One region of the Lysinibacillus sp. NPDC097868 genome, then DNA from elsewhere that is predicted to be linked to it. Evidence: predicted binding sites of a transcription regulator. Region 1 holds the regulator's gene; each other region holds the start of a gene.
The links. Region 1 encodes LexA, which represses DNA repair genes until DNA is damaged. Its sites were predicted from a motif close to CGAACATATGTTCG; they were not measured.
Positions count from the first base shown of each region.

Region 2: a site for LexA is predicted at 1,886-1,899, ahead of ACIQXJ_RS13110 (ImmA/IrrE family metallo-endopeptidase). Genes of this name have one in related genera too.
Region 3: a site for LexA is predicted at 1,902-1,915, ahead of uvrB (excinuclease ABC subunit UvrB). Genes of this name have one in related genera too.

Region 1 is NZ_JBIWBS010000001.1:2,489,295-2,492,581, forward strand. Features, by position in the region: gene ACIQXJ_RS12380 (GNAT family N-acetyltransferase) at 1-127, shown strand, start outside; gene ACIQXJ_RS12385 (YneB family resolvase-like protein) at 216-881, opposite strand; gene yneA (cell division suppressor protein YneA) at 878-1,192, opposite strand; gene lexA (transcriptional repressor LexA) at 1,368-1,985, shown strand; gene ACIQXJ_RS12400 (gamma-glutamyl-gamma-aminobutyrate hydrolase family protein) at 2,023-2,745, opposite strand; gene ACIQXJ_RS12405 (prepilin peptidase) at 2,758-3,287, opposite strand, start outside.
Region 2 is NZ_JBIWBS010000001.1:2,614,843-2,618,129, reverse strand. Features, by position in the region: gene ACIQXJ_RS13115 (hypothetical protein) at 102-536, shown strand; gene ACIQXJ_RS13110 (ImmA/IrrE family metallo-endopeptidase) at 1,366-1,869, opposite strand; gene ACIQXJ_RS13105 (helix-turn-helix domain-containing protein) at 1,977-2,375, opposite strand; gene ACIQXJ_RS13100 (helix-turn-helix domain-containing protein) at 2,529-2,777, shown strand; gene ACIQXJ_RS13095 (ORF6N domain-containing protein) at 2,812-3,287, shown strand, end outside.
Region 3 is NZ_JBIWBS010000001.1:5,300-8,586, forward strand. Features, by position in the region: one part of gene prfB (peptide chain release factor 2) at 1-347, shown strand, start outside; gene ACIQXJ_RS00025 (competence protein ComK) at 661-1,170, opposite strand; gene ACIQXJ_RS00030 (IDEAL domain-containing protein) at 1,399-1,641, shown strand; gene uvrB (excinuclease ABC subunit UvrB) at 1,989-3,287, shown strand, end outside.

The DNA.
Region 1 (3,287 bases):
CCGAGTGATGGAAAAAATCGGTATGCGACGTGAAGGTTTTTTCAAAAAGTGTATACCGCATGGTGACGATTGGTGGGATGAATACTATTACGCAATTCTGCAGGAAGAATGGGTAGCTTCAATATGAAATTTATCTTGCCCTACAACCTACTTGGACAGTTTGTTTTACAAACAGGAATGTTTTTAAGCATAAAAAAAAGATTAGCAGGGCAAAATTAATTGCCCGCTAACCTTTCTTGATGTTCTTGATACCGCCTATGTACGGTTGCCTTACTGACATCGAAGCCAAGACCTCTTAGTGTTGCAGCAATTTCCTCATAGGTAAAGCCCCGATTTCGTAGCTTTACAATTTCTTCTATAGGTACTTCCTTACGCTCCTGACCATTTGGATTACCACGATTGGAAAGGTTATTTTCAGGACGATAGCCATTTTCTACTGCACGGCGCATGCCACGACGAATTTTCGCATTATGGATTTTACGTTGATATTCCTCAACAATAGCTAAAATTTCGAGCAACATCGTATCCATCTCATTCAATTGCACAGGCCCTGCATCACGCATGGAAAAAACATCTGTTTCAGTTTTTTGCAACAAATGAAGTACAGCCATTCGTGCATTACCACGTCCTAAACGTGTTTCATCTTGCACAAATAATGCTTGTATCTCGTTTTCTTTAATATAATCGAGCATTTCAAGTAATCCTTCGCGCTCAACATCATACCCACTATGCTTATCCAGAAAAACATTTTTCACATCATAGTTTTGTTGCTTAGCATAACGAAGTAATTCTTCTTGTTGACGCTCCAATGAAGAACTTTGTGTCTCTTTTTCGGTGCTCACACGGCAGTAAATTACAGCCGTTCGTTGTTTATTCATCATCTTTCACTTCTCGCAATTTCAATTGAATTGGTGGGTATCTTATTGTCACCCACTACTGGTATAACGAGTGATTTTCCAGCAACTATTTTCACGCTATGTAATTCGTTCTCGGCTTTCACAAGTTTTATCCAGTCGTCCGTACCCATTTTACCACGGTATTGCTCAGCTAACGACCATAAGCTATCGCCATGTTCAATATTAATTTCAGTGTAAGTAATGTCTCCAGGATCAGTTATAACAAGATAACCTGCAAATAGTAAAAATGCGCCTAACAAAATTGAAATATGTGTATTTTTTTTAAACCAATTCATTCATCATATCCCCTTTTTAGAATGTTTGTTCGGAATGTATGTTCTTATAATAAAGCGAACAGACGTTTTTGTCAAACACTTTTCGAACCTATGTTTGCATAAGTGTTCGCATTCTGCTATACTATCTAGTAAGAAGATAGTAAGAAGAATGATATAAAAAAAGAGGTGAGCAATCATGAAAAAAGTTTCGAAAAGACAAGAGGATATACTAGCGTTTATCAAAGAAGAAGTACGTGCAAAAGGCTATCCGCCATCTGTACGTGAGATTGGGGAGGCAGTTGGACTTGCTTCCAGCTCAACGGTTCATGGCCATTTAGCTCGTTTAGAGCAAAAGGGCTTTATTCGACGAGATCCTACTAAGCCACGTGCGATTGAAATTTTAGAGCCAGAAGATTCAATTCAAAAGCAAAGCGTCATCCATGTACCACTTGTTGGTAAGGTAACAGCTGGATCACCTATAACAGCCATCGAAAATATCGACGAATATTTCCCATTACCTGATATTTACGGTACAAGTGAAGATCAGCTATTTATGTTAGAAATCATGGGTGAATCGATGATTGAGGCGGGCATTTTTGACGGAGATTTAGTCATCGTCAAGCAAAGAGCAACAGCTGATAACGGTGATATTGTTGTTGCAATGACAGAAGAAGATGAAGCAACAGTTAAACGCTTCTTCAAGGAAAAAAATCATTTCCGCCTACAGCCAGAAAACGCTACAATGGAACCGATTATTGTAGATCAAGTTTCAATTTTAGGACAAGTAGTCGGCTTATATCGCCGTGTACATTAATGCATTCTCATACTTAGCAAACAAAAAAGAGAAGCACTCATACTTCTCTTTTATATTTTAAGCTCTCCTCAGTGAAGGCTGCAAAGAGCTTCTCTGCAGCTAAATCTCCTACAACGGCTTGTTCTTCTGGATGCCACTGCACTGCTAAACAAAACGGGTAGTCTTCATGTACGAACGCTTCAACTAGGCCATCACTCGATTTCGCTGCAACGATTAGCTTCTCTGCTAATACATTTACAGCTTGATGGTGAAATGAATTCACAGCAATTTTTTCTTCCTCGATAATTGATTTTAACAACGTATCAGGTGTTAATTGCACATAATGTGTAGCTACACCACGAGCTGCTTGTTGCGTATGTTTCAACAGCCTACTACTATGATATTCGCTATCAACATCTTGGTATAAAGTTCCGCCTAGCGCAACATTGAGTATTTGCATGCCACGGCAAATCCCGAAAATCGGCATTTTCCTTGTAAAAGCCGCATTAATTAAGGCAAGCTCCACCTTATCTCGTTCTGGATGTATTTGTCCTAGCTTTGGTAGTGGCTCAGCTCCAAATTCAAATGGATGAACATCATGACCACCAGATAATAATAACCCGTCCGTCAGCGATAAAATTTGTGCTACATCTTCCTCTACCCCTAGCGGAATAATAAGTGGAATGCCACCAGCCTTAATGACACTTCTACTATAGGCTACATTCAATCTTGACGATAAATCGTCCTCCGCAAATGCTGTAATACCAATAATCGGTTTCATCCATATACCCCCTTACCATAATCCTACATACCAATCAATGATGACATCCCCATAGTAATACACGATAATTGCAGCTAAAGCAATGGATGGTCCAAAAGGAATCGGCGTTTTTCGACCTTGTTGCCGTACTTTGAGCACGATTATCCCGACAATCATACCAATTACCGCCGCTACAAATAATGTCAATAATGTATTTATTGTACCAAGTACAAGTCCAAGTAAAAAGAATAATTTAATATCGCCACCACCCATACCACCACGTGATACAACAGCAATACAATATAATATGCCAAAGCCAACGACCGCACCTACGATACTATCCCACCACGGTGTTAAGGGTGATAACACCCGTCCAATAGCTAATAATGGTAAAAAAAACAAAAGCACTTTATCAGGAATAAGCATATATGCGAAGTCCGATACAACGAGGATTACTAATAATGATATCAATAGTATCGCTACGATAAACTCTTTACTAAAGCCTAATTGCCAATATGAAAAGGCGAATAATACCCCTGTTAGCAACTCCATTAGCGGATAAA
Region 2 (3,287 bases), 130 kb from region 1:
AATTTAGTTATAGTAGTCTGAATTATAAAAAAATATTGAAGATCATGTGATTACTATTTATAATCAAAATGATTAATATTATAAAGGAGATGATGAAGGAAATGAAGAGACTAAGTATTTTGTTGTGCGCGTTAACATTAGTTTTTGGATTTTTTGCATTTTCAGGAATCTCTATAGCTACCGAAGAAACAAGCTTTAACGATGGTGGGAAATTTACACCAGTAACAGAACCAGTAACGGAACCAGTAACAGAACTACCTCTTGGTTTTGACATCAATAAAGAATATGAAGATGGGGAAATAATATCAGAGACAATCACTAAATCTGATATTAATCCACGAGGTTTTTATCTTTATGCAGATGCATTGCACCAAGTGTACTATACATTTAATAGCTCTATCCCAACATTGTATCCTTACGAAAAATGGATTGATGGATATTTATATAGTGGAAATCTAAGATTACAAGGAGCAGTGCCAGCGGGAAAGGGTTATTTAGCTACATATAGTGGAAAGATTTCTACATTTATTAACTAAAATAAGGATCTACTATAACAATAAAAGCCACGTTCATTTATATGCGCGTGGCTATTTTTAGTTAAAACTGATATTATTCAAGGTTTTTATTTCTGTTTTATATATTAATTGAAATTGAATCGCTATACTATTTCAGGTCCAATTTCTGCCTTCTACACAAAGGGTTAAGATGTGCCAGGAGTTAGTTATTTAGTAGTTTTAGACATGCTTGATATAGCAGAGAGTCTTTTTTGAAGAAGAGACAACAATTAAGAGAGATAATGAATTGTTCAATATTTATAAATTTTTTTGGTTAGGTTATTAAAGACCACACTCTAAAAAGTAAGGTAAACAACATTGATATATCAGTATTTTTGTATGTCATCCTAGGAAGCTAACCAAAGCCTTACAGCCTCAATGGCTGTAAGGCTTTTTATATTTATACATAGGTGTATATTTAAGGTATTGGTGCCTAAAAGCTGCGCAAATCAATCTTTTTTCATCAAAAAATTTATCAAAATGAGAACTTGCTCGTTGGTCCGTTTCTTGTAAAAGGTGGCCATAAGTATTCATAGTCGTTGTAATATTAGAATGCCCTAATCTTGTTTGAATGACTTTAGGATGTTCGCCAGTATGAATAAATAAGTTGCTGAAGTATGGCGTAAATCAAGGAAACATATTCGAGATAAATCAGGGTTCCTTTTCATGAAGCAATCCCACCAGTGACTTATTGAATCGGGGCGATAGGGTTTCCTCATTTTTTTGAAAACAGAAAAATATGTTGTTCATCCCATTCTCGTTTTTCTCCAGCAGCTTCTGCAATTAGTTTAAATTTTATCAATTAATCTTCTTAATGTACTCCACAATAATTACTCCCTTCAACAAGTGTATAACCTTCAAAATAATGATTATTAAGGTAGTGGTTTAATCTTTTCTTAGCAAAATCGTACTCTACATTAAAGAACGCTTGAATTGTGAGAATAGCTTTTTCCTCATTTTCAGGTAGTTTTATTTTATTAAGCATGAATGTGGGTACACAGGCTTGGAGAGCGAAACTATTTGCTTTCCATTCTTGGTACTCTCTAAAAAGAGGAATAGCTTTTGCTTGATTACCAGAGTGCACCGTCGCATGACATAATTCATGCCCGAAATCCTGCCACTGCCTTTCTTCAGACAATCTAGAATCTATAAAAATTACATTCCCAGTATTAGTTGAATCGTATGGTAAAAAGTATAATGTAAAGCCAAGACGTGAGGCGATTAATCCTGGATTTAGTTGTTTAGGTGTTGTCACATCAATACTTGTAAATAATTCACGAATGTAATCTTCTAGATGAGTGTAAATAAAATTCATAATATCCCTCTTTTATCAAACATATGTTCTATTTATGGTAACAAAAAAATTCACCAAAGAAAAGGCGAATTTTTATAATGTTTGGAAATGTTACAAATTATTGTGATTTATTTTTTGTTTTCTTGTTGACGTTTCAATACTTCATAGAAAACTTCAAACTGTTCTAATGCATCCAATAAATTTTCTGGTTGGTTTTTAAAAAATAAATCTTCTCTCGATAAAAAGAAGTCAATTACCTCTTTTTGATATGCACTCAGATTATTGTATTCATTATCAGAGATGCCAGCTTGGGTATGTAAAGCTCCTTTATTATCCGTTCTCCCTAAAAGATAATCTATAGACACGTTGTAGTAATCCGCAATTTTTTCTAAAATTTCATAATCAGGATTTCTCTTACCTTGTTCATAAGCAGTATAAGCTGGTCTAGTAATGCCTAGAATGTCTGCTATATCTTGTTGAGTTTTGTTATCTGATTTTCGTAGATATTTCAAGCGTACACCTAGCATAATTTCACCTCGCGTTTCTAAACTTAATTATATGTAACAATTTGTTACTAATCCAATAAAAAATAATAATGTAACAAAACGATACAATATATATTGACTATGTAACGAAATGACACTATATTATAAATATACAATATGAAAGGTGGTGAGTAATTGGAAAACCGAACTTGGTTAAAGACGAAACGTTTAGAAAATAAATTAACTCACGATGATGTCGCGAAAGCATCTGGAATTGAACGGGCATATTATACGATGATTGAACAAGGCAAACGCAGACCTTCAGTACATGTCGCTAAATCCATTGCGGAAGTGTTAGATTTTGATTGGGTAATTTTTTTTGAAGATAAAAGTAACGTTATGTTACAAAAAGAAGATATAAATTGCGTATATGTAGCGATATGATACAAATTATTTTAATCAAGGAGGTTTTATTGACATGAATCTATTAAAAATTATCTTATATGGAAACTGTGATGTATTTACGACAACGCAAATTGCCGAATGTTATGGAACATACAATGACCATATTTCAAAAATCTTTTCAGAAAACAATTATCGATCTCAAGTATATAAACACTATATCAAATTGGAGGGTAACGAATTATTGTACTTTCGAAAATCAGAACCGCAATTACAAATTTCCAATTTGGCTAGAGTGTTATACCTTTGGACTGAAAAGGGGGCTTGGCATCATGCTAAATCACTTAATACAGATAAAGCTTGGGAGGCTTATGAAATGTTAATAGATGAATATTACACTGTTAAAGAAAAAGTTGTTCCTTTAGATAAAAATCAAGCGCTTGTGCCAGTTCTACTTACAACTGCTGATTTAGTAGAAGATACCAAAGCAATCAAATATGAACAACACGAAATTCGCAAGGAACTTTCAATGATTAACGAAAAAGTTGAGGA
Region 3 (3,287 bases), 2.5 Mb from region 1:
ATATTAATACAACGGATTCAGCTGTTCGTATTACGCATATTCCAACTGGTACTGTCGTTCAATGTCAGGCAGAGCGTTCACAAATTAAAAACCGCGAAAAAGCAATGACGATGTTAAAAGGGAAACTATATCAATTAGAAATTGATAAGCAACAAGCACAACTTGATGAAATTCGTGGTGAGCAAAAGGAAATTGGCTGGGGCTCTCAAATACGCTCATACGTATTCCATCCATACTCTATGGTTAAGGATCACCGTACAAGTGAAGAAACAGGGAATGTAGGTGCAGTAATGGACGGAGATTTAGATCCATTTATCAATGCATATTTACGTTCTAAAATTGGATAATTAATGAAAACCTCAGAGGCGCTACGCTTCTGAGGTTTTGTCATTTAAAGTGCCAGTCACTCAAACAATTCTGAATTCTTATGATACCTAGTAGGTTACCCAAGTAAAAATCCACGTAGACTCCTGCGGGAACGCACAGAGCGTAAGACGCAACAAACCGCGGGTAAGCGAGGGTTGCGGCTTACGTGTGTGCCTGCGGAAAGCGAAGTGGATTTTTACGCTTTAGGATGAGTCACATGAATAGAGCATTCTTTAGGACAGCTCCTACTAACCCTAACAATTAGGATTATTAATACTCAAGTGAACCTTCTCCTTAAAAGGGTGGATGGTACGGAGCATCGTGGCTAAGTTGTTTACGCTCACCCATATAATGTTTATAAAGCATTGAAGCATTAACAAATTGTTTACTAATCGAAGCATATTTAATAGGCAGCTCAATTTCCATATCATTTTTCAATGTGATAATACATCCTTCACTACTCGGCGAAATATTTGAAATAGCATGGAGCCCTATCCAAATATTGTGTATAGAGTTTGGCGAATAGGTCGGTAAAAAAATGCAAGGAAAGCCATAATCATATGCGACGACTATAGGGAGCTTATGTTGATTACCAAAAAAACGTTTTGCAGAATGTTTTGCAGCTTCATAAGTCGTGCCTAAAGAGATGCAAGATTTGCGTAAAACATGCAAAGGTTTGCGTGTCACAATAAGCTCATTATGCTTGTCGATTACTCGAGTAAAAACTTTAGATTCATGCTGAATCGGTAGTAATAAATAAGTATTGAAAGACATTAAATAACCATTCACATAATTTGATGACATATGTAAAAGCCTCCTTTTGATAGTGATTATTTGTAGTGTAAATGACAAAAATGCATTCTGAAAATATAGATATAAACTTAAAATATATAGATAATTGATGCTTTTTCCTAAGGGGTTTGCTCGAAATTACGCTATAATTCTAATAAATAATAGATGATTTTTATTTGTTTAGCGTTGCATTTTAATCTAAATTTTCTTATAATTTAGAAAAGGATCGAGGTGAGATCGTTGGATAAATATTATTCGTACACAGATTTTCTAAAAGCCGTAGGTCAGTCAAAAAAAGTTGATGAGGCAGAGAAATTATTGAACGAGATTTATTTAGATTTATTTTTAAATCATATCCAGCGTATGCATCGTGAAGAACAGCTAATGGTTCTGATAGATAGAACACTCGACAAACGAGATAAAAAAGCTTTTCACTTATACGCAACTGAACTAGAGGCTTTACACAAAGTAGCAAGTGAATAATATGATAAGACCGCTCTCCAATAACAGGAGAGCGGATTTTTTTGTCTGTCACCAAATAGACGTTATCAGCACTATTATGTTTAATGAAAAAATGTAAAATCTTTTATTTTTCTAGAATTCTATGATTAAAGAAAGGGTATATATCTAATCATGGGTATAAAGGATAGAAGTTTATTGTTACTGAAAGCGTGTCATATCTATGAGAAGCTTCAAATGCTACATCAACAATACGGGTACCGAAATTGAAATTGAAGAAAAAACAAACATTCGTTCGTTAAATGTTCGATATTTTAATACTGCTATGCTAAAATAAATGTACAAATTGGTAGGAAAGGACGGGGACATGCGTGCAAACATTTGATTTACAGGCGCCTTATCAGCCTAATGGTGATCAGCCACAGGCGATTGCAGAATTAGTGGAGGGTGTACGTGAAGGGAAACGACATCAAACATTACTTGGTGCAACAGGGACGGGCAAAACTTTTACGATTTCCAATGTCATTCAGCAAGTAAAAAAACCAACACTGATTATGGCCCACAATAAAACACTTGCGGGTCAATTATATAGTGAGTTCAAAGAGTTCTTCCCAAATAATGCGGTTGAATACTTTGTAAGTTATTATGATTACTTTCAGCCGGAAGCGTATGTTCCGCAAACAGATACGTATATCGAAAAAGATTCAAGCATTAATGATGAGATTGATAAACTCCGTCACTCAGCCACTTCTGCTCTTTTCGAACGTGATGATGTCATTATTATTGCGTCCGTGTCCTGTATATATGGTTTAGGTTCTCCGGAAGAATATCGAGAATTAGTTGTATCAATTCGCACAGGGATGGAAATTGAGCGCAATCAATTACTTCGAAAATTAGTCGACGTGCAATATGAACGCAATGATATTAGTTTTACTCGTGGGACGTTCCGTGTGCGAGGAGACGTTGTGGAAATTTTCCCAGCATCTCGTGATGAACATTGCGTCCGTGTCGAATTTTTCGGAGATGAGATTGACCGAATTCGAGAGGTAGATGCTTTAACGGGAGAAATATTGGCAGATCGAGACCATGTAGCAATTTTCCCAGCATCCCACTTCGTTACTCGTGAAGAAAAAATGCTTAAAGCAATTGATAATATTGAACAAGAATTAGAACAACGCCTTGAGCTATTGCGAGCGGAAGATAAGCTATTGGAGGCACAGCGATTAGAGCAGCGTACACGTTATGATTTAGAAATGATGCGTGAAATGGGCTTTTGCTCAGGTATTGAAAACTATTCACGCCATTTAACATTACGTGAAGCTGGTGCAACTCCGTATACGTTACTTGATTACTTCCCAGAGGATTTTCTTCTAGTTGTCGACGAAAGCCATGTGACATTACCACAAGTAAGAGGTATGTATAATGGGGACCAAGCGCGAAAAGGGGTACTAGTAGAGCATGGTTTCCGTTTACCATCAGCACTAGACAATCGTCCATTGCGTTTTGAGGAATTCGAACGACATATTCATCAAGCAATTTATGTATCAGCAACGCCTGGTCCATATGAAATTGAACATACTCCTGAAATGGTAGAACAAATTATACGTCCAACAGGATTACTAGATCCGTTAATTGATGTTCGTCCAATTGAAGGACAAATTGATGATTTA